4 regions of the Bradyrhizobium sp. UFLA03-84 genome follow, and region 2 is predicted to be linked to each of the others. Evidence: predicted binding sites of a transcription regulator. Region 2 holds the regulator's gene; each other region holds the start of a gene.

Region 1 (7,386 bases), on a different contig from region 2:
CGCATCAGCTTGCGAGGCGATGTCCTGCGCGAGCTTGCGCTTGATGCGGTCGATGGGCAGGCGTGGCAGCCACAGGCTGAGGATACGCCGACGGTTCACTGAATTGGCACTCATCACATTTCCATTCCATGATCCATCGCCCGACCGGGCCATGACGATTGCGCACGAGTTCGGCCTCGACGCGCGGCGCGCCCCAAGGGCTCGCGGCATTGCCGGGTGGCGAATGCGCCGCGCGCACGATCCAGCGCGTCTCCGCGGTCGAGGGGATCGGAGTTGCCGCGATCCGCAGCACCAGCGCAGTGACGCCGGAGGCTTGCGCAGCCAATGTCAGCTTGCGGCTGGCGACGAGATCGAGCTGGCGCGCCTGGCCCCAGACCTCGAGCACCACGGCGCCGAGCGCATCGCAGGCCAACGCATCGGCCGCGGTGCGCAGAGCGCCGTCGACATCGGCGGCGCGCACCGTGACCAAGAGGCGCGGATCGAGGCCTAGCTCGGCAAGCCCGTGCATCGACAGCGCGCCGTTCTCGCGATCGGAAAAATCCTGCCGCACCCACACCAGCGGCTTGCGCGCCGATATGAGGCCGGCGAGCCCTGCGATGAAGCCGGTCGCAGCACCACTTTGATGGCCAGCGGCGAACACCTCATGCAGCGCGGCCGGCGCAAGTCCGCCGCGCAGCATCGCGTCCGCGCTCGCGTGGCCGAGCGCGATGCGGTTCGGCATCGCCGCCTCCGATGGCGCCTCGATGCGCGCGATGCTGCCGCGCAGAGACGCAAGCGTACCCGTGCGTGCGCCATTCATATGCGCCGCTCCTTCAACTTGAAAATTTGAGGCCGTCACTGCCTGAACAGAGAACCAGCGACTGGCTCAATTGTTCATGGTATGTTCTAATATAAAGCTAACAGACCCTGATGAGTCAATCGGATTGCGGACTTTTCTGATTCATTAGCAAAATCAAAAGGATTCACGATGGACGTGCAACGCAAGCTGGAGATCCTGGCGGATGCCGCGAAATACGACGCCTCCTGCGCGTCCTCGGGTACCGAGCAGCGGGATTCCAGCGACGGCAAGGGCCTCGGCTCGACCGCGCCAGGCATGGGCATCTGCCATTCCTACGCCCCGGACGGCCGCTGCATTTCACTGCTGAAGGTGCTGCTCACCAACGCCTGCAACTACGACTGCCTGTATTGCGTCAACCGCGCCTCCTCTAACGTGCCGCGTGCCCGCTTCACTGTCGACGAGGTGGTGAAACTGACGCTCGACTTCTACCGCCGCAACTACATCGAGGGACTGTTCCTCTCTTCCGGCATCATCCGCAGCGCCGACTACACCATGGAGCAAGTAGTCGCCGTCGCGCGCAAGCTGCGCGAGGAGCATCGCTTCCGCGGCTACATCCATCTGAAGACCATTCCGGAAGCCGACGACGCGCTGATTGCGGAAGCCGGCAGATATGCCGATCGCCTCTCCATCAACATCGAGATGCCGGAGGAGACCAGTCTCGCCAAGCTTGCGCCGGAGAAGGACGTCCGCGCGATCCGCCGCACGATGGGACGACTACGGCTGAAGCTCGACGAAGCCGCGGAAAAGCCTGCGACAAAAGCAAGGCCTGCCCGCTTTGCACCGGCCGGCCAGAGCACACAGATGATCGTGGGCGCAGATAGCGCAAGCGATCGGACCATCCTCAAGACCAGCGCCAACCTCTATGGCGCCTACCGGCTCAAGCGTGTCTATTACTCGGCATTCAGCCCGATCCCCGATGCCAGCCGCGCCCTGCCGCTGATCGCGCCGCCGCTGGTGCGCGAGCACAGGCTCTACCAAGCCGACTGGCTGATGCGGTTCTACGGTTTCGATGTCGGCGAGATCGTCGATGGACACGAAAGCGGCATGCTTCCGCTCGACATCGATCCGAAGCTCGCTTGGGCGCTACGCCACCGCGAGCGCTTTCCGCTCGACGTCTCCAGCGCCAGCCGCGAGGAATTGCTGCGCGTACCGGGCTTCGGCCGCAAGGCGGTCGACCGCATCATCGCGACACGCCGCGTCACCTCGATCCGCGTGGCCGATCTGGCGCGGCTGCACATCCCCAGGAACAAGGCGCTGCCGTTCATCGTTCTCAGCGACCATCGCCCGTCGGCACGCCTGCTCGATGCGGCCGGATTGGTAGAGCGGTTCAAGCCGAAGGCGACGCAACTCGGATTTGGGTTTTGATGCACACCATCATCCTCGACAGCGAAACCGACTTCAACGGTTGGCGACAAGCCGCACGGCGGCTGGCGCTGAACGAGGTGAAGCCGCAGGAAGTGACATGGACCGTGCGCAACGCCGAGCCGGAATTGTTTGCGGCGACGGAAGCTGACCATTTGCCCGATGTGCCGGAAGGCACCTTCAATGTACCGGCCAAATTCGTCGAGCTGGCGAAAGCGGCGATCCTGCATCGCAACTCCGAACGCTTCGCCCGGCTCTATCGCCTGCTGTGGCGGCTACGCAACCATCATGACCTCCTCAACGTCGCCACCGATCCCGATGTCGCCGAAATCAACGCGATGGCGCGTGCGGTGCATCGCGACGAACATAAAATGTATGCCTTCGTCCGCTTCCGCGAGGTCGGCCGCGTGAATACGCATTTCGTCGCCTGGTTCGAACCGGAGCATCATATTGTCGAGCTTGCTGCACCATTCTTCGCCAAGCGCTTTGCCGACATGCCCTGGTCGATCCTGACGCCCGACGTCTGCGCGCATTGGGACGGCCACGCGATCTCGATCACGCCGGGCGTCGCCAAATCCGAGGCGCCCGGCGAGGACCGGCTGGAGGAAACCTGGCGAAGCTATTACGCGGCGATCTTCAATCCGGCGCGGCTGAAGGTGAAAGCGATGCAGACCGAGATGCCGCAGAAATACTGGAGGAACCTGCCGGAGGCCTCGCTGATTAAGCCATTGATCGCGAGCGCGGAACGAACCGCCGTCGCGATGATCGCGAACGAGGCAACTGAACCGCACAAGCCGCAGAAGCGGCTGGATGAGCCGATGGCCCGCAAGCAAGCCCAGGATGCACGAGCCCACGACACCATCGCCGCCTTGCGCGACGAGGCCGCCGATTGCCGCGCCTGCCCGCTGTGGCAGGACGCGACGCAAACCGTGTTCGGCGAAGGGCCGCAAGGCGCGACGCTGATGCTGGTCGGCGAGCAGCCCGGCGACAAGGAGGATCTCGCCGGCCACCCCTTCGTCGGACCGGCCGGACAGATGCTCGATCGCGCGCTTGAGGACGCCGGCATCGATCGCGCCAGCGTCTACATCACCAATGCGGTGAAGCACTTCAAATTCGTGCAGCGCGGCAAGGTCCGGCTGCACCAGAAGCCGAACACAGCGGAGATCCGCGCCTGCCGGCAGTGGTACGCGCGCGAACTCGCCGCCATCAAGCCGGAGCTCGTGGTGGCGCTCGGCGCCACCGCAGCGCACAGCGTGCTTGGCAAGATCACCCCGATCAACAAGAACCGCGGCCACCTGATCGACCACGACGGAACCAAGGTGCTCGTCACCGTGCATCCGTCCTATCTGTTGCGGCTGCCCGACGAGAAAGCCAAGGCGCTGGAATATCAGCGCTTTATCGACGACCTGAAAATCGCCGCAGATCAGCTGCGCAATGCAGTCCGCGCAGCCTGAGTTCCACAAAATCAGTGGAACCGGAGTAACCACACTTCAACGTGAAATTGCTTCTAAACGCTGACAAATACCTACAACCTTTAATTGATCCGTGGTACTGTGACGTGTTCCGCAGGTATCGGGCGTCATGTTCACGCCATGACGTACCTTGAGGCGGGCGCGCTGCGCGGTTTGCTAGCCCCAATCGTGCGGCGCGCCACCTCATCATTCCACCCCATCCTGCTCCCTCGCTGCTTCCCACTCCGCGTCCCTTCCCGCGCTTCTCACCATCCGCGACCATACCGGCGACGTTTCCGGATTTCCGGTCGACAGAAATCCTGCCGTCAAGTACCCGCCGGCGAATTGCGCGGTCAGTGTGACTTCACCTGCACACAGTCTTGCCTTGCGAAACAAGTGCGGGCCTCTTCGCGGTCATCACTGACCTTCTGTTGCTGAAGATTGCCACGACGTCGCGAAGGCGCGTGAGCCTTCAATGCGTTGCACAAATATTCGGCTCGATCTCCGCCGGCCACGGATCACCGGCGCAATTCACGGCCGGATTTCAATTGCCTGTCACATGCATCGATCAAAATCGGCGGCATTGGGACAGGAGTTTACCATGAGCGATATGGCGTTACCCGGCTCGATCGAGCCCGCCCTGAAAAAGGGCCCGGATCTCGACAAGGGCTTCCACCCTATGACCGGAATTATCTATATGGGCGTGGTCGCGGCCGCGCTGCTGTTCGTTGCCTACAGCATTTATTCCGACGTCGACGCCACCGGCACGCGCGTCACGTCGTTCCTGCCCTACATCATGCTGTTTGTGGCGCTGCTGATCGCGCTCGGCTTCGAATTCGTCAACGGCTTCCATGACACCGCGAACGCGGTCGCCACGGTGATCTACACCCGCTCGCTGCCGGCGCATGTCGCCGTGGTGTGGTCGGGCATGTTCAACCTGTTCGGCGTCCTGCTCTCGAGTGGCGCCGTCGCGTTCGGCATCGTATCGCTGCTCCCGGTCGAGCTGATCCTGCAGGTCGGATCGAGCGCCGGCTTTGCGATGGTGTTCGCGCTGCTGATCGCCGCCATCCTCTGGAATCTAGGCACCTGGTGGCTCGGCCTGCCGGCCTCGAGCTCGCACACCCTGATCGGATCGATCATGGGCGTCGGCATCACCAACGCGCTGCTCCGCGGCCGTGACGGCACCTCGGGCGTTGACTGGACGCAGGCCGCCGGCATTGCCAAGGCGCTGCTGCTGTCGCCGCTGTTCGGCTTCGTGCTCGCGGCCGGCCTCCTCTACATCCTCAAGGCCGTACTGGCGCGCGCGACGCCGGCACTGTTCGGCGAGCCGGTCGGCAACCAGCCGCCGCCGTGGTGGATCCGTGGCATCCTGATCCTGACCTGCACGCTGGTCAGCTTCTTCCACGGCTCCAACGACGGCCAGAAGGGCATGGGCCTGATCATGCTGATACTGATCGGCACCGTGCCGACCGCCTATGCGCTGAACCGCGCGCTGCCGGCGAGCCAGATCGAGCACTTCGCCGCGCACTCGACCGCGGCCAGCAAGGTCATCGAAGGCAAGGCCGCCGGCTACAACGTGATCGGCAATCCGCGGCCGGCCGTGACCAACTATGTCGCGGAGCACCAGATCAACGAGGGCACCTATCCATCGCTGGCGGTGCTGGTGCGCGACATCGGCAAACAGGTTGCCGAGTACGGATCGCTGGCCAAATTCCCGGCTGACGCGGTCGGCAACACCCGTAACGACATGTACCTGGCGTCCGAGGCGATCCGCTTCCTGATGAAGGACAAGGAGGCCGAACTGACTGCCGCCGACGTCGCCACGCTGAACGAGTACAAGGGCTCGCTCGATGCCGCGACCAAGTTCATCCCGAGCTGGGTAAAGTTCGCCGTCGCCATTGCGCTCGGCCTCGGCACCATGGTCGGCTGGAAGCGCATCGTCGTCACCGTCGGCGAGAAGATCGGCAAGACCCATCTGACCTACGCGCAGGGCGCCTGCGCCGAGATCACGGCGGCAGCGACGATCGCGGCGGCCGATGGTTACGGCCTGCCGGTCTCGACCACGCATGTGCTGTCATCAGGCATCGCGGGCACAATGGCCGCCAACGGCTCCGGCCTGCAATGGTCGACCATCCGCAACATCGCGATGGCCTGGGTGCTGACCCTGCCGGCCGCGATGATCCTCTCGGGCATCCTTTACTACGTGTTCTACCACGTGTTCTGATGCGACATGGCTTCGGCGCGACCTGCGCCGGACAAAAGGCCCGCACCGTTGGTGCGGGCCTTTTGCTTTGAGATTTTCCGTCATTGCGAGGAGCGAAGCGACGAAGCAATCCACGCCTCCGCAAGGGTGAGAGGGATTGCTTCGCTCGCAATGACGAACGAGCTGGAAGCGTGTGACGAGGATTGTTCAGACGGCATCAGCCTTTCGCGGCGTAAGCCTTGGCGATCCCGGCCAGCAGGCCGCGCGCCCATTTGTGCAGGCCTGACTTGGCCGTCCTTGCGCTCCAGTACATGTCGATCGAGATCGGAACGCGGAACGGCAGCGCAGCGACATGCAGGGCGCCGCGCATTGCCCGCGCCAGATGATACGGGATGGTCGCGACCAGGCCGGTGCCCACGATGATACGCGCCAGACTGTCGTGGTTCGGCAGGCTGACGACGGGCTCGATCTCGACGTTCCTCGCCTTCAGCGCCTCGAGGTAGAGCGGCTGCCACTCGCCGCTGTGGGTGATGAAGACGTGCTCGGCCTTCGCATAGGCCGACAGCGCGATCCGGCCGCGCGCCAACGGATTGGTCCGATCCATCACGCAGACATAATGATCAGTGAGGACATGGCGCCGAAAGACGTTTTCGCCGACAACCCCGACTGGACCAAGCACGATGTCGCATTGGTTCTGCTTGAGATGGACGTCGCCATGACCCGCGGCATCGAGCAGGACAAGCCGGACCCTTGGGGCTCCCGCACGCAGCCGTGCGCTGAACTGCGGCATCAAGGTCTGGCGTTCGTGGTAGTTGCAGGAGATCGTGATGGTCCCCTGCGCCGTCGCCGGATCGAACTCGACCGGCGAGGCGAGCCCGTCGATCTCGCCGATCATGTCCCGCGCCCAGCCGACCAGCGCCGCGCAGCGCCCGGTGGCGGTCACGCCATTGCCGCTCCGAACGAACAGCGGATCATTGAGCGCGCCGCGCAGCCGCTCGATCGCATAGCTGATGGTGGACTGGTTGACGTCGAGGCGCTTGGCGGCCGTGGAGAACGACTGCAGGTCGTAGACCAGCACGAGCGTCCGCAAGGTCCCGATGTCGATCGGATCGATCGAGGAATTGGCCGCCACGCTGCACCTCCCGCATTGCCGGCAACCAGCCTAGCACAAGGCCATGTAATATTTCGATTGCCTATATCGATCCCATCGAATTGAGCGATCATCCCCGCAGGCGCTAGCCTCCCCAAAAAGCGCTCCGGGAGGACCAATGACCAGCGCCGTGCCCGTCGTCACCGACATCGCGTATCAGGATCTGCTCGATGACCCCTATCCGGTCTTCCGTCGCCTGCGCGAGATGGCGCCGGCGGTTTATGTCGAACCCGCGAAGCTGACGCTGGTGACGCGCTTCGACGACATCGTGCGGATCGAGCGCGATCCCGCGACCTACTCGGCCGACAATCCCTCTTCGCTGGTCAACAAGGTGATGGGGCCGACCTTCATGCGCAAGGACGGCGCCGAGCATGCGACCGGC
Region 2 (7,386 bases):
CGAAGAAATTCTTCCGCCTCTCGCCCGGCAACGAGGTGCGGCTGCGCTATGCCTATTTCATCAAGTGCACGGGCGTGATCAAGAACGACGCCGGCGAGATCACGGAGCTGCGCGCGACCTACGATCCCCTGACCAAGGGCGGCAACGCGCCCGACGGCCGCAAGGTGAAGGCGACGATGCACTGGCTGCCCGCAGCGCAGTCGAAGCCGGCGGAGATCCGGATTTACAATCAGCTGTTCGCCAACCCGAGCCCGAACGCCGCCGATTTTGCCGCCGACCTCAACCCGCAGTCGCTGGAAGTGCTCAGCGATGCGCGGGTCGAGCCTGCAATCGCCGAGAGCAATTCGCCCGATCCGATGCAGTTCGAACGGCAGGGCTATTTCGTCCGCGATGCGGATTCGACGTCCGACAAGCTGGTGTTCAACCGCACTATCGGTCTGCGCGACACCTTCGCCAAGGAAGTCGGCGGCAAAGGCCAGAGCTGAGACGGACGCCAGGAGGGAGGCGATCGATGCCTGAGGAAGCCGACGATATCGTCTCCGCGATCATTGCAAAATGGTCGGCGGGTTTCAGCAGGCTCGATGCCGATGCGCTCTCCGCGCTCTACTCGAAGAGCGCGTTCTTCTTCGGCTCGAACCCGACGCTGTATCGCGGCCGCGACGGCGTCAAAGCTTACGCCGAAGGCCTGCCGCGCTGGCACGCGCCCCGCGTTCAGTTCAGTGAAATCAGGACCGCGCGGGTGAATGCCGATCTCGTCAACATGGCGGGCATTGCGTCCTTTTTTCTCGACGGCGATGCGCCCGCGCTCGTCGTCAAGATCACCTGGGTGATCGCGCGCGAGGACGGCGACTGGAAGATTGCCTGTCACCACGTTTCGTCGCAGACGCCGCTGATCTAGGCGCTCGCCGGCGTCCGGTGATCCCCGGAGGTCACAGCCTTCGGTTGCGTGTTTCGGTTCCGTTCCGCTAGTCGGGTGGCTGCGGCATCCGCTAGCCTGCTTTCCGGCAGGGATCGCAAGCGGAATGGCGGAGCAGGGTACGACGCCGGGCGGCAAACGCGGCTACGCGGGGACGTGGCCGCCGCGTGCCGCCGTTCCTGCCGGCGGCTATCTCCCGGTGCGCGCCAGCCTCTGGCGGCCTTTCGTCGAGACACTGCGGCAATGGGTGCGCGCGGAGGCGGGCGCCGGTCGGCTGTTGCCGTGGGTGCCGGTGGCATTCGGCACCGGCATCGCATTCTATTTCGCGGCCGAGCACGAACCGGTGCTGTCGGTCGCGGCGGCAATCGCCATGGTGCTCTGCCTGCTGGCACTGCTGCTGCGGCGGCACAGGGTATTTCCCGCCATCGTGATGCTGGCTGCGGTTGCCGCGGGCTTTGCGACCGCGACCTGGAAGACGGCGCGGATCGCCCATGGCGTGCTGGCGCGCCCGATGTTCTCTGTGGCGCTGACCGGCTTCGTCGAGACGCGCGACGTCAGAGAGAAGACCGATCGCTTCGTGTTGCGGGTGGTCTCGATGGAGAGCCCGCGAGACAATACGAAGCTCGAGCGCGTGCGGCTCTCGGTGAAGAAGGGCACCGCGCCAGAAGTCGGCAGCTTCGTCGAACTGAAGGCGCGGCTGATGCCGCCGCTCGGGCCGCAGCGTCCGGGCTCCTACGATTTCGGCCGCGACCTGTATTTCCAGGGCATCGGCGCCTCCGGCTTCGTGATGGGGGCGGTCAAGACCAGGGAGCCGCCGGCAGCCGGTGGCCTTGCGCTACGCTACGCCGCCTTCATGCAGGGCCTGCGCGATGCCATCGACGCCCGCATCCGGACCACGCTCGACGGCGATCAGCGCGCGATCGCAACGGCGCTGCTCACCGGCCGGCGCGATGCGATCACGACGCCGGTCAACGATGCGATGTTCATCTCGGGGCTCGGCCATGTGCTGTCGATCTCCGGCTACCACATGGCTGTGGTCGCGGGCGTGGTGTTCTTCACGATCCGCGCGCTGCTGGCGCTGTTTCCGGCGCTGACTGCCGGATATCCGATCAAGAAATGGGCGGCAGCAGCCGCGCTGGTTGCCGCGGCGTTCTATCTCCTGCTGTCGGGCGCCGAGGTCGCGACGCAGCGATCGTTCTTCATGACGGCCGTGGTGCTGATCGCGGTGATGGTCGACCGCCGCGCCGTCACCTTCCGCACACTGGCGGTGGCGGCGCTGATCGTGCTCGCGATCGCGCCGGAAGCGCTGGTGCATCCGAGCTTCCAGATGTCGTTTGCCGCAACGCTCGGGCTGGTGGCGATGGTGCAGATCGGGCTGCCGAACCTGCTGGCGTCGCCCGATCATTCGGTGACCGCGCGCCTTGCGCTGTGGGGCGGACGGGAGCTCATGGTGCTGATGTTGGCTTCGCTGGTCGCTGGGCTCGCGACGACGCCCTACGCCGCGTTCCATTTCCATCGCGTGACGCCCTATGGGCTGCTCGCGAACCTTGCGGCGATGCCGGTGGTGTCGGCCGTGGTGATGCCGGCGGGCCTGCTCGGATTGCTTGCGATGCCGTTCGGCTTCGACGGCGTGTTCTGGGCGATCATGGGGTTCGGCATCGACTGGATGATCCTGGTGACGCAATGGGTCGCAGCGCTGCCCGGCGCGGTCGGCCGGATGGCGGCGTTCGGCGTCGGGCCGATGATCCTGGCGAGCGCCGGTCTGATCCTGCTCGGCTTGTTGCGTTCGCCGCTGCGCTGGTCGGGGGCCGCGCTGCTGGTGATCGCCTCGGTCTGGGCGGTTCGGGTGCCGCAGCCGGACGTGCTGGTCTCAGCCGATGGCCGCAATGTCGCCGTGCGCGGCAGCGACGGGCAACTGCATCTGATGCACAGCGCCAAGGATGCCTTTCTCGTGAAGGAATGGCTAGCTGCGGATGCCGATGCGCGGGCGCCCAGCGATGCCTCGCTCGGCGAGGGCGTCTCCTGCGATCCGAGCGGCTGCGTGACGCAAGGGCCCGTCGGCGCCTTCGTCGCGCTGGCGACCCGGCCGGAGGCCCTGGCCGACGATTGCGAGCGCGCGGCGCTGATCGTGACCGCGCGGCCGGCGCCGCGGGGCTGCGCCGCCTCCGTGATCGACGCCGAGCGGCTGCGGCGTCACGGCGCCCTGATGCTGCGGCGGATCCGGGACGGCTATGCCATCGATGCGGTCAAGCCGGGCGGGGTCGACCGGCCGTGGTCGCCGGCAGTTCCCGGCGACGGGGAGGCCGAAACCACGCTGCGCCCGCCCGCCACAACGCCACGGCCCGCCGTCGACGCGACGCCGTCCGAGGCAGATCTGCAAGGTGAGGATTAGCCGGGATCGAGCGAGGTGCCGGAGGGCAGCTCGAACAGGCCGAGATGGTATTCGTCGGAGTCGGGGCCGCCGTCGGGCTTCTTGACGAGGGTGAACACCGCCTCGGGAAACCGCTCCCAGACCTTCAGGTCGTCAGCCGTGACCGTCAGCCAGCCGAACCGGAACATGTAGCGGCCCGGTTCCGTGACGCGTCCAGCCTTTTGCCATGTGACCTTATCGACCACTGCGCCGGTTTCCGTGAGTGCACGTCCTCCGTGCACGATCATGCGGCAAGCCGCCCGCCGACGCAAATCTCCTTGTGCGCCCCGGAACCCGGCGTCCGGGGTCGCTCGAAATCGCTTAGGTCATCCGCCGCCGGATGGTTCATTCCGCGGCGACGATGCGTTCAACCCAAAAACAGCGACGCGAATGCGGAGGGCCGCCGCTCCACAACCTTCGGCTTCTGCTCGACCTGCGGATGCAGCGCCGGCAGTTGCAGCACGCTGACGCGCTGCCCCTCGACGAGCTGGGTCACCAGCACATGGCTGCCGTCGGGGAATTCGACCGCGTCGTGATGGCGATCGGGAACGTCGGGCTCGACTTCGTTGAACACGCCGACGCGGAAGTTCATCGTCTTGGTCCAGATCCAGCGGCTGTCGTAGCGAACGTTCTCGGCGAAAGCGAGCTCGGTGCCCGGCAGCATGCAAACCGCGACGGTCGGATCGTTCTCCGAAGCAAAGCCGCGGGTCGACGTGCCGCGGAAGGTCGTCGTGATCAGCGTCTCTCCGACAATGGCGGGGCGCGATGCCACGGCGTGCAGACTATAGTCACACATCGGATGGCTCCTCATTTCGAGGTAGCGACCCGTGCCTCTCCTTGAGGCATAGGGCCTCTACCAGAGTGGACGATAGCGAACGAGTCTCTGCTCGTTTCTGGGCGATTGTACGACTGGTCCGCGAACGCTCCGATCACAAACACGCGACGCTGCGCGAGAGGTATCGGAGCGCATCGGGCAGGCCGCACGTTACGCTATCCTTCAAGGAACGATCCGATGTGTTGCTCGTTCCTCGCCGCCGCAAGTATTTGCACTCAGTACTTGCGGTAGAGGCCGATCAGCTTGCCCTGGATGCGAACCCGGTTCGGCGGCAGGATGCGCACTTCATAGGCAGTGTTGGCCGGCTCCAGCGCGATCGACGCGCCGCGGCGGCGGAAGCGCTTTAGAGTGGCTTCCTCCTCGTCGATCAGCGCCACCACGATGTCGCCGGTGTTGGCGACGTCGTTGCGCTGGATCAGCGCCATGTCGCCGTCGAGGATGCCGGCGTCGACCATCGAGTCGCCGCGCACTTCCAGCGCATAGTGCTCGCCGGCGCCGAGCATGTCGGGCGGCACGCTGATGGTGTGGCTACGGGTCTGCAGCGCCTCGATCGGCGTACCGGCGGCGATCCGGCCCATCACGGGGACGGCGACCGGACGGTTGCCGTCGTCCTCGGCGACCGGGGGCGTGCTGGTGCGCTTGCCGAGGGTGCCTTCGATGACGCTTGGCGTGAAGCCGCGGCGACCGTTGCCGCCGCCGGCGGAGAGCTCGGGCAGCTTGATGACTTCGATGGCGCGGGCGCGGTTGGGCAGGCGGCGGATGAAGCCGCGCTCCTCCAGGGCGGTGATCAGGCGGTGGATACCGGACTTCGAGCGCAGGTCGAGTGCGTCCTTCATTTCATCGAAGGACGGCGGCACGCCGGCCTCTTTCAGACGTTCATTGATGAAACGCAGAAGTTCGTACTGTTTGCGCGTGAGCATCTCGAGTATTCCCCCCGGTTGATAGCGTCGTTCGATTCCGAGACTCTTCAGTGGGGCCTGCAGGCCGGGCCTGACCTCAGGAGCATGCTGCTTGTTGCAAGCGCTCCCCGGCGGCTTCCCGTTTGTAGACACCAGTACTCGAAACAAATCATGAACGGACACTATATGTTCGATATGTGTTCCGCAACCACTTAATTTCAGGTGAACGTATCAAGCAACGCACCATGAGCGGGCCGCGCAGGCCTCACTCCGGCAGCGTCAGGATCTCGCATTCGCTGCCTTTGGGCGCAGCGGGCGCAAACGGCGGACGCACGAGAAGTGCCCGTGCCGCAGCGAGATTCCCGAGCAGCGACGAGTCCTGCTGCATCACGGGCGTTGCGATCAGCGCGCCGTCTTCGCGCTCTTCGAGACGCGCGCGCAGATAGTCCTCGCGCTGGTCGTTGGCGGCGAGGTCGCGGCCGAGCAGGGCGCTCGCGCGGACATGATGAATCACTTTTCGGCCGCTCAGCGCCCGAATCAACGGCACCAGAAACAGGAAGGCGCAGACGTAGGAGGACACCGGATTGCCGGGCAGGCCGATCACCCGCATCGCTCCCAACCGGCCGTGCATCATCGGCTTGCCGGGCCGCATCGCGATCCGCCAGAACGCCATCTTGACGCCCTCGGCCTCCAGCGACTGCTTGACCAGATCATGGTCGCCGACCGAGGCGCCGCCTGTCGTGATCAGGATGTCGGCACCGCTCTCGCGCGCCCGGCGGATGCCGGCCGTGGTCGCCTCCACGGTGTCGGCGGCAACCCCGAGATCGACGGTCTCGGCGCCTTCCGCCCGCGCCAGCGCCCGCAGCGCGTAGCCGTTGGAATAGACGATCTGGCCGGGACCGGGCCTTGAGCCGGGCATCACCAGCTCGTCGCCGGTCGCCAGCACCGCGACCTTCGGCCGGCGGCGCACCGCGAGCTCCGGATAGTTCATGGCCGCGGCGAGCGACAGGGCACGATCCGACAGCCGGCTGCCGGCGGTGAGCAGCACGTCGCCCTCGCGGAAGTCGACGCCCGCGGCGCGGATGTGCCGTCCGGCGGCAGCCGCCTCGGTTATCGCAATGTGGTCGCCGTCGACCCTGGTGTCCTCCTGGATGATGACGGCGTCGGCGCCGTCGGGGATCACGCCGCCGGTGAAGATCCGCACCGCCTCGCCGGTCCCGACCGTCCGCTCGAACGGCCGGCCGGCGGCGACTTCGCCGATCACCTTGAGCCGGGCCTTCAGATCGGCCGCGTCGGCGGCCCGCACCGCATAGCCGTCCATCGCCGACATCGGCTGCGGCGGCTGGGAGCGGAGTGCTGCGAGGTCACCCGCCAGTGTGCGATGGTAGGCGGCATCGAGCGCGACCATCTCCTGCGGCAGCGGCTCGGCGCCGGCGAGAACGGCGGACAGGGCATCGGCAACCGGCATCAGGGCCACGCTCAGAGCTCCTCAATTCCAGGGTTCATTCCCGGGAGTCAATTCCAAGTGCAGTCAGCGCCCTTGCCACGTCATCCGTCGATGTCACGTGGATGGCATGAAGGCCGCGCGCCCGCGCACCCTCGATATTTGCAGTCAGGTCGTCGAAGAACAGGATCCGCGACGCCGGCACGCCGATGGCTTTTACCACATGATCGTAAGCCTCGGCGTCGGGTTTGCGAAAGCCGATCGTCGAGGACAGGAACACCTTGCGGAAATGGCCGAGCAGCTCGGCATGGGCGACCGAGAAATGCGCGATGTGGGCCGGATTGGTGTTGGAGAACGCGTAGAGCGGCATCCGCTTCGCGGCGGCCGCGAGCAGCGGCGCGATGCCCGGCATCTCGCCGGCGAAGATCGAATTCCAGCCCTCGAGGAATTGCGCGTCGCTGAGGCCGATGCCGAGCGACTGGCGCAGGTTTTCGAAGAACGCCGCGTCGTCGATCCGGCCGATCTCGTGATGCTTGAAGCTGTCGTCGACGACGAAGCGGCTGGCGAGGTCGGCCGGCGCGCAGCCGGCATGCTGCGCCCAGTGCGCCATCACCTTGTCGAGGTCGATGTCGAGCACGACGCGGCCGATATCGAACAGCAGCACGTCCACGGTATCGGGGGAGAGTTGCGAGGTCATTGCATGAAACCGTGTACGAGAATTGCGGGCAGGCGGCAATGTCCCCGATTTGTGCGGCAGGCATGCGACCGGAATGCTGAGGTTGGTCCGAGCTCGGTCCATCTCATGCGGGGGCATCACCCGCGAAAGCGGGTGATCCAGTATTCCAGAGGCAGCGGTGCTTGAGCCGGGCGATGGCAGCGAAG
Region 3 (7,386 bases), on a different contig from region 2:
CCGCGCGCCCGTCCCGCTCCTGGTGTGGCTCAAATAGCTGACGCCGTCAGGCTCTCCACTCAGGCAGCGGACCGCGAGCGGCGCAGCCACTCGTTCAGATCGATGCGGCCGATGCGCGCCTCGCCCAACGGCACCAGCGAGTATTCCTCGACCCGGCCGCCCCAGTAGAGCGCGTCAGGGTCCCGCACCACCTCGCGCGGGTCGCCCTTTGCCTTCAGGTAGCGGGCCACGATGTCGTTGAACGGCGCACGGTCCGGGCCAGCGATCTCGACGATGCCGTTGCGCGGCGGCTCGAGCGCGATATTGGCCACGAACGCGGACACATCCTCCGCCGCGATCGGCTGGAACAGGCCGGGCGAGAGCCTGACCGTGTTTCCAACCGCACCGGCATCGGCGATCGCCCCGACGAATTCCATGAACTGGGTCGCGCGGATGATGGTGTAGGGAATGCCGGCCGCCTCGATCAGTTTCTCCTGGGCGACCTTGGCGCGGAAATAGCCGTTCTCCGGCGTGCGGTCGGTGCCGACGATCGATAGCGCGACATGGTGTTTGACGCCGGCCTGCTTCTCCGCCGCGAGCAGGTTGCGGCCGGAGGTCTCGAAGAATTCCAGCACCGCCTTGTTCTCGAACGACGGCGAATTGGCGAGGTCGATCACGACGGCTGCGCCAGCCAGGGCCTGCTTCAACCCCTCGCCGGTGATGGTGTTGACGCCGTTCTTGGGCGAAGCGGCGACGACGTCATGGCCGCCTTGACGCAGAATGGCTGTCGTCCTGGAGCCGATCAGTCCGGTGCCGCCGATCACAACGATCTTCATGAGTTGCTCTCCCTTGTCGATGACTGGAGATCTCGAGATGCGCTTGGGGCCTCAAACCGCCGATGGAAAGCGCGGCGGCACTTATAGCATGCCGCTAGCGCGCATGGCGCGCTCGTCAAATTGATCAGGATTGGTCAGCGATGCTGATTGACTATCGGAGGCGCACCGCCTGCCGGCTGCTCAGGAAAACTCGTTCCAGCTGACGCGGCGCGCATCGACGTCGCCGAGCGTGATCGGATCATGGATGTTGCGCACGCTCTGGAAGCCCGAGCGCAGATAGATCAACGGATCGACCGTGGTCGCGGCGCGGACATGCTGGACCTCGCCGATGAAGATCGAATGGGTCTTGGTCTCGAGCTCCTGCGCCAGCACGCAGTCGAACGCCGCGACGGCATCCTCCAGCACCGGGGCGCCAGTCGCACCGGTGGTCCAGCGTCCGAACGCGAAACGGTCGTCGCCGTTGACGCCCTTCTGGCCGGAGAAGGTCAGCGCCAGCAGAGCGTGGTCCTCGTTCAGGAAGTTGATGACGAAATGGCGCTCCTCGAGGATGCGAGCGTGCGCGCTGGCATTACGGTTAACGCAAACCAGAACAGAGGGCGGATTGTCCGACAACGAGCAGGCCGAGGTCACCGTCAGGCCGGTGCGCTGCCCGGTCTCCGAGCCGACCGTCACCAGCGCGACCGCGCCGGCGCAATGGCGCATCGCCTGCTTGAAACTCTGTGCGTCGACCGTCATGCCGCAACCCCGGTACTGAAATATATTTCCCTCAAGATATGCAAGGCGGGGTACGAGGCAAGCCCCGCACCCCGCCTAGCTGTCATGCAGCCTTCTCGAACTCGGCGCCGAGATGCTTGAGCCGCGGCATCACCTCGTTCTTGAGCAGGTCCAGCGAGTGCCGCCAGGCCTCCGGCTTGTGCTTGTAGTCGAAGCCGAACACACAGAGCACGCCGAAGCCGCCGACCTCCCGGTAGATCTGCTCGATCTTCTCGGTGACCGTCTTGGGCGAGCCGACGATCCAATTCCGGCGCGCGCAATATTCGACGGTGACGTCGCTGTCGGGCACGTCGGGCGCGTGTTTCAGATAGTCCTTGAAGCCGAAATGGCCGAGCAGCGGCAGGAAATACTCGCCCATCATCCGGCCCATCATGTCGCCGGTCGACAGCTTCCACGCCTCCTCGTCGGTATCCGCCACGAACACCTCGCGCACCAGCCGCCAATCCTTGCGGCTCGGCTTGCGGCCGGTCTTGGCAGCGCCGGCTTCGACTGAATCCCAGTGGCTGCCGACATAGGCCGGGTTGAGGTTGAGGCTCATCGGGATGAAGCCGCGCTCGCCGGCGAGCTTCAGCGTGTCGGAGTTCTTCGACAGGCCGGCGACGCCGATCGGCGGATGCGGGCCCTGCAACGGCTTGATGTGGGGTTTAAGGAAGTCGAACATCGTGTCCGGCTTGCTCACCGTCCAGTACTTGCCCTTGTGGGTCCACGGTCCCGGCTCCGACCACATCTTCAGGATGATCTCGAGTGCCTCACGGGTCATGTCGCGGTTTTGCCCCGACATGCCGTCGACATTGAACATCGCCCAGTCGCTCGGCAGGCCCGAGGCCGCGACGCCGAAGTTCAAGCGGCCGTTTGAGAGATGATCGAGCATCGCGACGCGGTTGGCGAGCTCGGCCGGGTGGTGATACGGCAGCAGGAAGCCACCAGGCCCGATACGCAGATTCTTGGTCTGCAGCAGCGCCTGCGCCACCAGGAGATCGGGCGACGGATGCGGCTCCCAGGGCGCGGTGTGATGCTCGCCGATCCAGGCTTCCTGATAGCCGAGCTCGTCGAGCCAGCGCAGCGTCTGCAGGTCCCAGTCGTGGCCCTCCTTCAATCCGCACTCCGGCGGGTGCGAGGGCATGGTGAAGTAGCCAAGCTCCATGTGCGTTTCCTTCCTTCGTTGGGTTCAGTCATGCAATGCGTCTTGCCGCGCATTGCGCGACAATCAGCAAGCGCTGTGCCAGCGGGAGAAATCGCAGAGAATCGTTGGGAATAGCCGGTTTTCGGCCGGCTCTAGCCGATTGCCGTGTTCAAGAGCGCCGCGATCGTCTCACGGTCGCGAGACGCGTCGCAACCGTGAGACGCGCAGATAGCGTGCCCGATCAGCCCGCCGCGCGGCGCGGCATCGCGTTGTTGGTATCAGGCTCGGAGGGCGGCGGGAGCTGCATCAGGATGGTCTGGCCCATCGAGGCGATCTCGATGCCTTCTTCCTGGAAGCGCCGCTTCATGCGGCGGTTGAACTCGCGCTGCACAGACCAGCGGCCGCTATCGGTGCAGCGGATCTGGCCGACGATGGTCACCACGGAGCCGTCGACCTTGTCGACGCCCCACAATTCGAGGTCACCGCGGATGAATGCACGATACGCCGTCTCCTGACGCATCTGCGCGACGATATCCTTCAGCACCTCGCCGGCGCGGTCGGTGTCCTCCTTGTAGGACACGTTGACGCTGACAGCGGCATTGCCCGCGCCGCGGCTGGAATTGGTGATCGTCGTCACCGCGCTGAACGGCACCACATGCACCGAGCCGTCGCCGGCGCGCAGCCGCATGGTGCGGATCGAGACGTTCTCGACCACGCCCGAGAGGCCCGACACCGTGACGGTGTCGCCGACCTGCACGGTGTTCTCGATCAGGAGGAACAGCCCGGTGATCAGGTCCTGCACCAGCTTCTGCGAACCGAAACCGATCGCGATGCCGACGATGCCGGCGCCGGCGAGCAGCGGCGCGACGTTGACGCCGATCTCGCTGAGCGCGGTGAGCCCGACCACCGCAACGATCATGCAGAACAGCGCGGTGCGCAGCATCGGCTGGAAGGTACGCAACCGTGCCGCGCGAGCGTAATGCCCCTCGCGCGACAGCGTGTCGATTTGGCGGTCCATCAGCGCATTGGCGACTTCCCAGATCACGGCCGCGGCGAGCGCGGCGATGCCGATCGTCACCAGCGCCGAGATCAGGCGAGAGCCGATCTGGCCGCCGTAGAACCAGACGATGGCGTCGACGCCCCAGACCTCGAGCAGCGCGACGAAGCCGATCAAGGCGATCACCGTTGTCACCACCTTGCGCAGCAGCGGCAGGTAGCGGTTGGCGCGCGTCTCGAGTCCCGGGAAACGTTGCATCAGGTCCGGGCTGATGCGGAAGCCGCGATCGATCAGGCTCAGCACCACCATGGTGACGAGCCGGGTGACCAGCAGCACCGCGACCGTGCCGACAAAATATTGCAGCAGCAGCGAATAGCCGTTGCGGATGTTGAGCGCCCACACCGCCCACAGCGCGAGGTCGAGCGCGATCGCCAGCACATGCCAGAGTGAAGCGAGACGGTTGCGCGTCCGCGCCGCAAGCCCGGTGCGATCGGCCGGCGCACGGATGACATCGGCGACCTGGCGGCGGCACTGCAGGATGATGACGACGACGAACAGATGCACGACCAGCATCACCAGGCGGATCAGCGCGGCATAGCCGGCGCGATGCAGCCCGAGCAGCAGCGCGACGTTGGCGAAAGCGATGCCGGAGACCCCGACCGCAACGATGCGCCGCGCCCAGATCTCGATATAGGCCGCGGTCTCGGCACGGACGCGGAACAGGCCGAAAGGCCCCGCCAGCGCCCGCACCGCGCAGATCAAGACGCGCGAAAATACGTAAGCATTGACGACGGCGAGGATCACCAGCCGCGTCGTCGATTGATCGCCGATCTCGGTGCCGAGCAGCGCCGTGGCGATGCCGCCGAACACGACCACCGGCAGCAGTTCGAGCAGCAGGCGGCCGAGCACGAAGGGCAGCCGGACCAGCGACTGCCAGGCCCGCGCCAGGCTGAGCCGGCGCCGATGCAACTCCGGTTCCGGCGTGACATCGGTAACCGACGACGGCGGATCGGCGCTCGCGAGCGCCTGCACCGGCATGCGCGCGGTCTGCGGCAGCCGCGTTTCGAGGAACGCAACCGGCCGCTTGATCAAGCGGAACACCACCCATTCGGCAGCCAGGGCGCAGCCGAACACCAGCGCCAGCTTCCAGGCGATGTCGATCAGGAGGCCATACGCGTCCGGATCATTGGCGGTGCGCACAAACCAGTAATAGAACGCCGGAAAATGCGTCAGCGTGCGCGCGACGTCGGCGACCTCGCGCGACATCTCGCCGACCTGCTCCGACACCATCAGCAGGAGCTGCGCACCGAGGCTGTCGGCGGTGAGCGGGATCGGCGAATGCTGCTCGGGTGCCGGCTCCGCGGCGGCCGGCTGAGCAGCAGCCTGGGGCGAGGCCTTGGCGATGGCGCGCAGCGTGTTGATGATCTCGCCGCGCTTCTTGTCGTCCTGCAGCGTCTCGAGCGCGCGCTTCGCCTGCTCCGGTGTCAGCGTGTCGCTGGTACCGGGTTGCGGCGGCGCCGGCTTGGCGGCCGGCTGCGCAAGCGCGGGAGAGACGAACAGGGTGAGGACGAGAAGGATCGCAAAACGAAATGTGTGCGACACGAGGGCCTCTTATTAAAAGTCATTGCGCGACGGCTCATCCCTGGAAGGAATCAGCTCTCGCGCTCGCGCCATGTCGGATCGCTCCTTTTCGCCCCGATGATGTGTCGGAAGTTTGCCGTTGCAGCGGCCATGTTTTGGCATTTGCCGCAACACAATCGTCACAAGTGTTGAGCGGCGTTTACGCATGCAAGGCGGTCCCGGCTGGGCCGGCCGAGCCGTTCACCACACGTCAGGGATGAGGCGGCAGAATCTTTCGCTTGACGCAGGCTGGCGGCCATGGTGTTCTTATTTTGTTCTTTTGGTTTGCGATTGCGTTTCGGGGGTGTCATGCACGACGTGTTCAGCGACGACGGTCCGGTCAGGCTCTTCTTTCATGATGACGACGAAACGCCGCTGGAATTCATGCGCAACTTGTTGCGCACGGTATTCGGCAAATCCCGGAAAGAGGCGATTGCCGTCACCGCGCGAATCGAGGCCCAGAACGGCTTCGCATGCGGCCCCTATCCCGCGACGGTGGCCAAGGCATTGCTGGAGTCCGCCCAACAGCTGATCCGCAACAACGGGCATCCATTGCTGATCACCGCGTCAGCCGCGGACGCGGCCCGGCCGTGCGATCTCTGTGGCGCGTTGGAGCCCGTGACCGACGTGTTTCTCATCCGCCGGACAGTCTGCCTGTGCGGCAACTGCCTGATCGCCGCGCGGGCAAGCTCGGAAAATCTGCCGAGCGAGGAGTTCCGATATGCCTTCATGGCGCTCGATTGGCATTTTGCCGGGACGCCGCGCAATCAGATCATGACCCGGTCGCGGCAATTTCCCGGTCACATGCGAGCTGACGTTCAGACCGCGATCGACAGGTTGTTCGCTGCGCCGATCCATTTCTTCGGCATTCACGAGCAACACCGCTATGAGACCCTCGGGATTGCCTCGCTGATGGAGAACAGCCGCAACGCGCCGCCGATCGCGCCGCCGCAGTATCACGACGTCGACGTTGGAGAGCCCGAGTCAGTCAAATGCCTGAGCAATGGCTTGTGGCTGTGCCAAACCGAAGAGCTGCGCTACGCGGTGCTGCTCAGCTACCATCGTGATTATCAGACCGAACCGGGCTTGCGGATCGAACTCGCGGTGCCTGCGGGTACCGCTGGAAACGCCTTGGTGCAGCGGACCTTCGCGGAGCTGGAAGCGGCCGTACACGCGGCACGATCCTATCGCGGCAAGATCCTGTCGCTTGAGGATGCCGCCGACTATCGCGGCCGCGCGCGCGGCGTGACCGTGCATCGCTTGCCGACCGTCGCGCGCGACGACGTGATCCTGCCGGAACGGACGCTGCGGCTGCTCGACCGCAACGTGCTCGGCTTCGTCGAAAGCCGCGATCTGCTGCGCAAGCTCGAGCAGTCGACCCGCAAGGGCATCCTGCTCTACGGCCCGCCCGGCACCGGCAAGACCCACACCATTCGCTATCTCGCCACCAATCTGCCAAACCACACCACGCTGATCATCACCGCCGAACAGGTCGGGCTGCTCGGCGCCTATATGAGCCTCGCGCGGCTGCTGCAGCCGACCATGGTCGTGATCGAGGACGTCGACCTGATCGCGCGCGACCGCGAGGACATGGGCGGACCGTGCGAGGAATCCCTGCTGAATAAGCTGCTGAACGAGATGGACGGCCTGAAGGAGGATTGCGATATCCTGTTCGTGCTGACCACCAACCGGCCAGAAGAGCTGGAGGGCGCACTGGCCGGCCGGCCCGGCCGTATCGACCAGGCGATCGAGGTGCCGCTGCCCGACGAAGCGGGACGCGGCAAGCTGATCCGGCTCTACGGCCGCGGCCTGCCGCTCGCGCCGTTCGTCATCGATGCAGCGGTGCAGCGCACCGAAGGCGTCAGCGCCGCCTTCATCAAGGAGCTGATGCGCCGCATCGCGCAGGCCAGCATCGCCCGCAACGAAGGTCAAGATGTCACAGCCGAAGACATCGACGGAGCGCTGAACGAGATGCTGTTCGACGGCGGCCGGCTCAACGTGAAGCTGCTCGGCGGCGCGCAGGGAATGAGCGCCGGGTGAGACCGGGTCAGTGCGCC
Region 4 (7,386 bases), on a different contig from region 2:
GAGCTCGCGCGCGACGATCTGCGCCAGTGTGGTCTTGCCGAGGCCGGGGGGACCGACGAACAGCACGTGATCGAGCGCCTCGCCGCGCTTCTTGGCGGCCTCGATGAAGATCGAGAGATTCTTGCGCGCCTGGGCCTGGCCGACAAACTCCGTCAGCGACTGCGGACGCAGCGCGGTGTCACCGACATCGTCGGAGCGGCGTTCGGGCGTCACGATGCGCGAGGGCGTGTTCACTTCGACAATTCCTTAAGCCCCAGCCGGATCAGCTGCGCGGTCTCGGCGCTCTCACCGGCGCTGCGCGACGCGGCGGCGATGGCGGCGGCGGCCTGCGGCTGGCCGTAGCCGAGATTGACCAGCGCGGAGATCGCATCCGTCACCGGGCGCGGCGCGCGGTTGTTGTCGATCGCGCCCGAGAGCTGCACCACCGCGGGATCGACATCGGCAAAGCCCGGCGCCTTGTCCTTCAATTCGCTGACGATGCGCTCGGCGACCTTTGGCCCAACCCCCGGCGTGCGCGCCACCGCCGCCTTGTCGCGCAGCGCGATGGCATTGGCGAGATCGGTCGGCGGCAGCGTGCCGAGCACCGCGAGCGCGACCTTGGCGCCGACGCCCTGCACGGTCTGCAGCAGGCGAAACCACTCGCGCTCGTGATCACTGCGGAAGCCGAACAGCTTGATCGCGTCCTCACGGACATAGGTCTCGATCGAGAGCACGGCCGCTCCGCCCGGCGACGGCAAGGCCTGTAGCGTGCGACCCGCGCAATGCACCTGATAGCCGACGCCGCCGACGTCGAGGATCACGTAATCCTCGCCGTAGGAATCGATCAGCCCCTTCAGCTTGCCGATCATAGGTTCGCCACCCTGAGCCGCAGCGCCGCGCTCTGGCGGTGATGCGCGTGGGTGATCGCGATCGCGAGTGCATCCGCGGCATCCGCGGACGGCGGCTCGGCTTTCGGCAGCAGGATCTTCAGCATCACCTGGATCTGGTTCTTCTCGGCATGCCCGGCGCCGACCACGGTCTTCTTGACCTGGTTCGGCGCGTATTCGGCGACCGAGATACCGAACATTGCGGGCGCCAGCATGGCGACGCCGCGGGCCTGGCCGAGCTTCAGCGTGGCAACGCCGTCCTTGTTGACGAAGGTCTGCTCGACCGCGGCCTCTGCCGGCCTGAAGTCGCCGAGCACGGCGGCAAGCCCTTCATGGATCGCGAGCAGCCGGCTTGCCAGCGGCAGATCATCCGGCGGCTCGACCGAGCCGCAGCCGATATAGACCAGGCGGTTGCCTTCGGTCTCGATCACGCCCCAGCCGGTGCGGCGGAGACCCGGATCGATACCGATGATGCGGACGGGAGAGCGAATCGGCTGGGCTGTCATGGGGTAGTGATACCGCCTGCCCGGCGAGAACGAAACACAAACGGAGGCTCATCCCCTGCTCCGCTTGTCATCGCACCGTGCTGGTCATCCAGCCCTACTCGTCATCCCCCGCGAAAGCGGGGGATCCAGTACGCCGCGGCTTCTCGGATCAAACACCGGCCTCTGGAATACTGAATCGCCCGGTCGAGCCGGGCGATGACACCAGAGCTTGAGCCGATGACAGAGGCTCTTACCCGCCCATCTTGGCGATCAGCGCGTCAGAGACCTCGAAATTGGCGAACACGTTCTGAACGTCATCGTGCTCGTTGAGCAGGTCCATCAGCTTCAAAAGCTTCTCGCCGGTCTCGTCGTCGACCGAGACGGTGTTCTGCGGCTTCCAGGTCAGCGCCGCCTTGCGCGGCTCGCCGAACTTCGCCTCCAGCGCCTTTGCCACTTCGCGGAAGGTATCCTGCGAGGCGTAGACCTCGTGGCCGCTTTCGCTGGAGACGACGTCGTCGGCGCCGGCCTCGATCGCGGCGTCCAGCATCGCGTCGTCGGAGGCGACCTTGGCGTCGTATTCGATGATGCCGGTGCGATCGAACATGAAGGCGACCGAGCCGGTTTCGCCGAGATTGCCGCCGGACTTGGTGAAGAACGAGCGGATGTCGGAGGCGGCGCGGTTGCGGTTGTCGGTCAGCGCCTCGACGATGACGGCGACGCCGCCGGGGCCATAACCCTCGTAGCGGATCTCGTCATAGTTCTCGCCCTCATTGCCCGCGGCCTTCTTGATGGCGCGGTCGATATTGTCCTTGGGCATGTTCTCGGCGCGGGCGGCGACCACGGCGGCACGCAGCCGCGGGTTCATCGCCGGGTCCGGGGTGCCGAGCTTGGCCGCCACGGTGATTTCGCGGGCCAGCTTGCCGAAAAGCTTCGACTTCTGAGCATCCTGCCGGCCCTTGCGGTGCATGATGTTCTTGAATTGGGAATGGCCGGCCATGCGACGTCTCTTTGGAGCTTAGGGTCTGAACAGGGATGGAAAACGCGGCCTTATAGGCCCCTTGCGGTCAAAATCAAAGGATCGGCGGGGCCCTCCGGCTTGGGAATACTACCGCAAGCCGGAATATGAGGCACTTGTTAACCATGACTTCATGCCCCGATGCGAGGATCGCCGCCGTCCCGCCGTAACTTTCCCAGAGCCCCCGGAACTCCCATGGCGTTCGGTTTGTTTCGAAAGCAAGTGCCGGAGCCGGCTGCGCCGGCCGTCGCGCCGCAGGTTCCAGCCGCGGTTGCCGAGCTTGAGATCTCCACCGAGGCTGATTCGGCCAAGGAGATTCTGGAGCTGCTGGAACTTGAGCTCGGTGCAATGATCCGCCAGCTTGAGCGCGCCGCAAGCTCGGTCGCCGACGGCGCCGAGGCGACGGCAACAAGGCTCGCGACCATCCGCGCCCGAACCGATGCTCTGGCCGGCCGCAGCAGCGACGCGCAGAGCACCGCGACGACATTCTCCGAAGCCGCCGACCGCTTCACCCATTCAGCCGAAGGCATCGGCGCGCAGGTGCGCAGCGCCAGCCAGCTCGCCGACGACGCCGCGGCCGCAGCGCGCGAGGCCACCGCCAATGTCGATCGCTTGCGCGAATCCTCGGCCGCGATCGGCAATGTCGTCAACCTGATCGCGCAGATCGCGCGGCAGACCACGCTGCTGGCGCTCAATTCCACGATCGAGGCGGCACGCGCCGGCGCCGCCGGCAAGGGCTTTGCGGTAGTCGCGACCGAGGTCAAGGCGCTGGCGGTGCAGACCCAGGGCGCGACCGAGGAGATCACCAGGAAGATCGAGGCGTTGCAGAAGGACGCCACCGGATCGGCCGACGCCGTCCACCGGATCTCGGAGGCGATCGAAAAGATCCGCCCGGTGTTCGAGAACGTCAACGGCGCGGTGGCCGAGCAGAACCAGATCACCGGCGAGATGGGCCAGAACGCAGCCTCCGCCTCGCACTTCATCGTCTCGGTTGGCACCAGCGCCGGCGAGATCGACAGTGCGACGCGCGAAGCCGCCGCGCATGGCGCCGATGTCGCGAAGGCCGGCAAGGCGGTCACTGCGTTTGCCCAGAAGCTGAAGGCGCGCTGTGCGGTGCTGCTGCGCCAGGACGAGCGCGGCGATCCGCGCAAGAACGAGCGGCTGCCTTGCAGCCTCAGGATCGAGATCACGACCGCGCGCGGCGTCATTAACGCACCCGTCTACGAGCTGGCGATGGACGGCATCCTGATCGGCGGGCCCGATGCCGAAAAGCTGCCGGCGCAAGAGACCCTGAGCGCGACCTTGCAGGATATTGGCGCGTGCCGGATCAGGACCGGCGATCGCTCCAAGGCCGGCTGCCAGGCACGGTTCGAGGCGTCGACCGCTGAATTGCGCGAAAAGATCGAAGACCGGATGTGGGCGATCCACGAGGAGAACGCCGAACTCATCACCCGCGCGATGGAAGCAGGCGCCGAGCTGAACAAGATCTTCGAGAACGGACTGGCGAACGGCGCCATCACGATCGCGGACATGCTCGACACCGACTATGTCGAGATCCCCGACACCAATCCGGTGCAGTATCGCACCAGGATGCTGGATTGGGCGGATCGCGCGCTGCCCGCCCTGCTCGAGGCGTTCCTCGCCAGGGACAAGCGCCTGGCGTTCTGCGCAACGGTCGATCGCAACGGCTACCTGCCGGTCCACAACAAGATCTACTCGCATCCGCAGCGGCCGGGCGACGTCGCCTACAACACCGCCAATTGCCGTAATCGCCGCATCTTCAACGATCCCGCGGGCCTCGCCGCCGCGCACAATGAGCGCGCCTACCTGGTGCAAAGCTACGCGCGCGACATGGGCAACGGCACCACCGTGATGATGCGCGAGATCGACGTGCCGATCCGCGTGCGCGGCCGGCACTGGGGCGCTTTCCGCACCGCCTACAAGCTTTGATCGGAGTTCCCGTAGCCCGGATGCGGCGAAGCGTCATCCGGGTACGCAGTGCACGCTCAGGCAAGACGGCCTTCGCGAATCACGCTCTAGATCGGAATGGGGAATGCTCCGGCGGCTCGACGGGCCGCCGTGACTGGAGGAAGTGCTGATATGTCGGCTGCGCAGCTTGCAGTGCTGGATACGTCATCGAACCGGACGCTGGCCGAACGGCTGGTCGACCAGCTCGCCGACCGCATCGGCGGCCTCGGCGTGGAACTTGCCGACATTGCCGGCAACGTCCAGGAGGTCGCCAACCGCGTCACCAACCAGTCGGAGCGGTTCCATCATTTGCAGGAGACCGCCGAGATCATGGTCTCGGCCAATCATGACATCGCTAATGCGTCGCAGGCGGTGCAGTCGACCGCATCCGCCGCGGCCGGCCAGATCGCGGAATCGCGCAACGTGGTCGAGACGGCGGTCAGCCACATCGCCGAGCTCGTCGCAGCGGTCGGACGGATCGAGGCGCGGCTCGCCGCGGTCGGCTCGGCGTTGAGCCAGGTCGCCAAGGTGTCCGGCTCGATCGAGGCGATCGCCAAGCAGACCAACCTTTTGGCGCTGAACGCCACGATCGAGGCCGCGCGCGCCGGCGATGCCGGCCGCGGCTTTGCGGTGGTCGCAAGCGAGGTGAAGAACCTCGCCGAGGCGACCCGCCAGGCGACGCACCAGATTTCCGACACCGTGCGCGATCTCGACGGCCAGATCGGCAGCCTGATCGGCGAGAGCGGCGATGCCTCGCTGCGCGCCAAGAGCGCCGGTGAAGGCGCCCAGCAGATCTCGGGCATCATCGCGCGCGTGCAGGAGGGCTTCTCATCCGTCGGCGCCGAGATCGGCAACGTGGCGCGCGCCGCGACCTCCAATCTCGGTCATTGCGACACCGTGATCGCGGAGCTGAACGAGCTTGCCAAGGGCGTCGACCTGTCCTCGCGCGACCTCAAGCACGCCGACGGCCGCGTGGCGAAGCTGCTCGAGCTCTCCGAGAGTCTGATCGTGACGATCGCCGACAGCGGCGTGGAAACCAGCGATGCGCCACTGATCCGCGTCGTGATCGAGACTGCGAAGCAGATCTCCGACCTGTTCGAGAATGCCGTCGCACGCGGCGAGATCACGCTGGCGCAATTGATGGACGAGAAGTATCGCGAGATCGCCGGCACCAATCCGAAGCAGTACCTGACGGATTACGTCAGCTTCACCGACCGCGTGCTGCCGGCGATCCAGGACCCCATCCAGAAGGCCGATCCGCGCATCGTGTTCTGCGTCGCCTGGGCGCGCGGCGGCTACCTACCGACCCACAATCCGAACTACCGGCAGCCGCAGGGACCGGACCCGGTCTGGAACAACGCCAATTGCCGCAACCGCCGGCTGTTCAACGACCGCGCGGTGAGCAAGGTTGCGGCCAACACCAAGCCGTTCCTGCTGCAGACCTACCGCCGCGACATGGGCGGCGGCAATTTCGTGCTGATGAAGGACCTGTCATCGCCGATCTTCGTCGGCGGCCGCCACTGGGGCGCGTTCCGGATGGGCTTCCGCCAGGGCTAGGCCAGCCACCGGCCGGGATGGGGCGCACTGCCAAAAAAATGCAAAACAACCCCATGCAAAGCAAGCCGGCGGCTGTCGGCGCCCGACACTGCGCTTGACACGTCGGGCAACTCAGGAGCATTTTTCCATTATTCCGAAATAATGGACGCTCCTCGTCCCGGCCAGTCGTGAAGTCCGCGGCCTGATGATGACTCAGGTCCAGAACCCCGGCACCGCGGGCTCGAGCCGGCCGCCGGCGCGCACCGGCGCGACCTTGACCGCAAGCCCGGTCGCATCGTCGGTCTCGACCGCGATGCCGCTGAGCGTCGCAACGCCGCCTGCCGGTTCGAAACGGCCGGAGGGAATGCCGGTGATGAAGCGCTGCAGCGGCTCCTCCTTCTGCATGCCGATCACCGAATCATAGTCGCCGGTCATGCCGGCATCGCTCATATAGGCGGTGCCGCCGGGCAGCACCTGGTGATCGGCGGTCGGCACATGGGTATGGGTCCCGACCACGAGGCTGACGCGGCCGTCGCAGAAGAAGCCGACGCCCTGCTTCTCGCTGGTCGCCTCGGCATGGAAATCGAGCACGATGGCATCTGCGCCTTCGCGCAACGGGCAGGCCTCGAGCTCGCGATCGATCGCGCTGAACGGATCGTTGGACGACGGCTCCATGAACACGCGGCCGATCGCATTGAGCACGAGCGCGCGCTGGCCGTTCTTGGTGTCGACCAGCGTGGCGCCGCGGCCGGGCGAGTGGCGCGGGAAATTCAGCGGGCGGATCAGTCGCGGCGCGCGCTCGATGAAGACCAGCGCCTCCTTCTGATTCCAGGCGTGGTTGCCGAGCGTGATCGCGTCGGCGCCGGCATCGACGAGCTCCTGATAGATCGCCTCGGTGATGCCGAAGCCACCTGCGGAATTCTCGCCATTGACGACGACGAGGTCGAGCGACCAGTCCCTGATCATGCCGGGAAGATGGTCTGAGATGGCGGTGCGGCCGGTCCTGCCGACGACGTCACCAACGAAGAGGATACGCAAGGCTAGCTACTCCGGAAATCGAACGTCTTGCGCTCCGTTAGCACATAATCGAGCGGGACGTCGTGCGACAGCGCCGGGATAGCCTTGGTTTCCTGTGCAGCAAAGGCAATTCCCACGCCGATCACATGCTTGGCCTTGCGCAGATGCGCAAAGGTATAGTCGTAATAGCCGGCACCGTAACCGATGCGGTGGCCGAGCTTATCGAATGCGGCGAGCGGCACCAGCATCACGTCCGGATGCACCTCGGCCGCCGCCGGCGACGGCTCGGGAATGCCGAGCGGCCCGAGCATCAGCCGGTCCTGCGGCGACCAGCTGCGGAAGGTCAGCGACTGACCGCGGGCATTGATGCAGGGCAGCGCGAGCCGCGCGCCCTTGTCGGCAAGCTTCTTCATCAGCGGCGCCGGATCGAGCTCGCTGCGGATCGGCGCATAACCGGAGATGATCATGCCCTGCGTGATCTCGAACGGCGCGCCGCGCT

What was found. The regulator LexA, encoded in region 2, represses DNA repair genes until DNA is damaged. The targets are predictions, from matches to a motif close to TGTTCNNNNTGTGTTCNG.
Region 1: a site for LexA is predicted at 871-888, ahead of CK489_RS21740 (putative DNA modification/repair radical SAM protein). Genes of this name have one in related genera too.
Region 3: a site for LexA is predicted at 5,592-5,609, ahead of CK489_RS11400 (ATP-dependent Clp protease adaptor ClpS). Genes of this name have one in related genera too.
Region 4: a site for LexA is predicted at 1,398-1,415, ahead of ruvC (crossover junction endodeoxyribonuclease RuvC). Genes of this name have one in related genera too.

What each region holds. Positions count from the first base shown of each region.
Region 1 is NZ_NSJY01000013.1:1,639,941-1,647,326, reverse strand. Features, by position in the region: gene CK489_RS41790 (ImuA family protein) at 5-799, opposite strand; gene CK489_RS21740 (putative DNA modification/repair radical SAM protein) at 968-2,203, shown strand; gene CK489_RS21735 (UdgX family uracil-DNA binding protein) at 2,203-3,654, shown strand; gene CK489_RS21730 (inorganic phosphate transporter) at 4,253-5,875, shown strand; gene CK489_RS21725 (LysR family transcriptional regulator) at 6,072-6,986, opposite strand; gene CK489_RS21720 (cytochrome P450) at 7,123-7,386, shown strand, end outside.
Region 2 is NZ_NSJY01000015.1:183,612-190,997, reverse strand. Features, by position in the region: gene CK489_RS29555 (glutamine--tRNA ligase/YqeY domain fusion protein) at 1-485, shown strand, start outside; gene CK489_RS29550 (YybH family protein) at 512-898, shown strand; gene CK489_RS29545 (ComEC/Rec2 family competence protein) at 1,023-3,308, shown strand; gene CK489_RS29540 (hypothetical protein) at 3,305-3,532, opposite strand; gene CK489_RS29535 (hypothetical protein) at 3,694-4,122, opposite strand; gene lexA (transcriptional repressor LexA) at 4,377-5,081, opposite strand; gene CK489_RS29525 (molybdopterin molybdotransferase MoeA) at 5,326-6,537, opposite strand; gene CK489_RS29520 (HAD family hydrolase) at 6,563-7,201, opposite strand.
Region 3 is NZ_NSJY01000009.1:270,224-277,609, reverse strand. Features, by position in the region: gene CK489_RS11425 (hypothetical protein) at 1-37, shown strand, start outside; gene CK489_RS11420 (SDR family oxidoreductase) at 60-815, opposite strand; gene CK489_RS11415 (flavin reductase family protein) at 996-1,550, opposite strand; gene CK489_RS11410 (LLM class flavin-dependent oxidoreductase) at 1,633-2,733, opposite strand; gene CK489_RS11405 (mechanosensitive ion channel family protein) at 2,954-5,311, opposite strand; gene CK489_RS11400 (ATP-dependent Clp protease adaptor ClpS) at 5,639-7,369, shown strand; gene CK489_RS11395 (tetratricopeptide repeat protein) at 7,377-7,386, opposite strand, start outside.
Region 4 is NZ_NSJY01000003.1:26,608-33,993, forward strand. Features, by position in the region: gene ruvB (Holliday junction branch migration DNA helicase RuvB) at 1-234, opposite strand, end outside; gene ruvA (Holliday junction branch migration protein RuvA) at 231-848, opposite strand; gene ruvC (crossover junction endodeoxyribonuclease RuvC) at 845-1,372, opposite strand; gene CK489_RS00205 (YebC/PmpR family DNA-binding transcriptional regulator) at 1,602-2,348, opposite strand; gene CK489_RS00210 (methyl-accepting chemotaxis protein) at 2,562-4,316, shown strand; gene CK489_RS00215 (methyl-accepting chemotaxis protein) at 4,467-5,891, shown strand; gene CK489_RS00220 (TIGR00282 family metallophosphoesterase) at 6,084-6,908, opposite strand; gene CK489_RS00225 (5-formyltetrahydrofolate cyclo-ligase) at 6,911-7,386, opposite strand, start outside.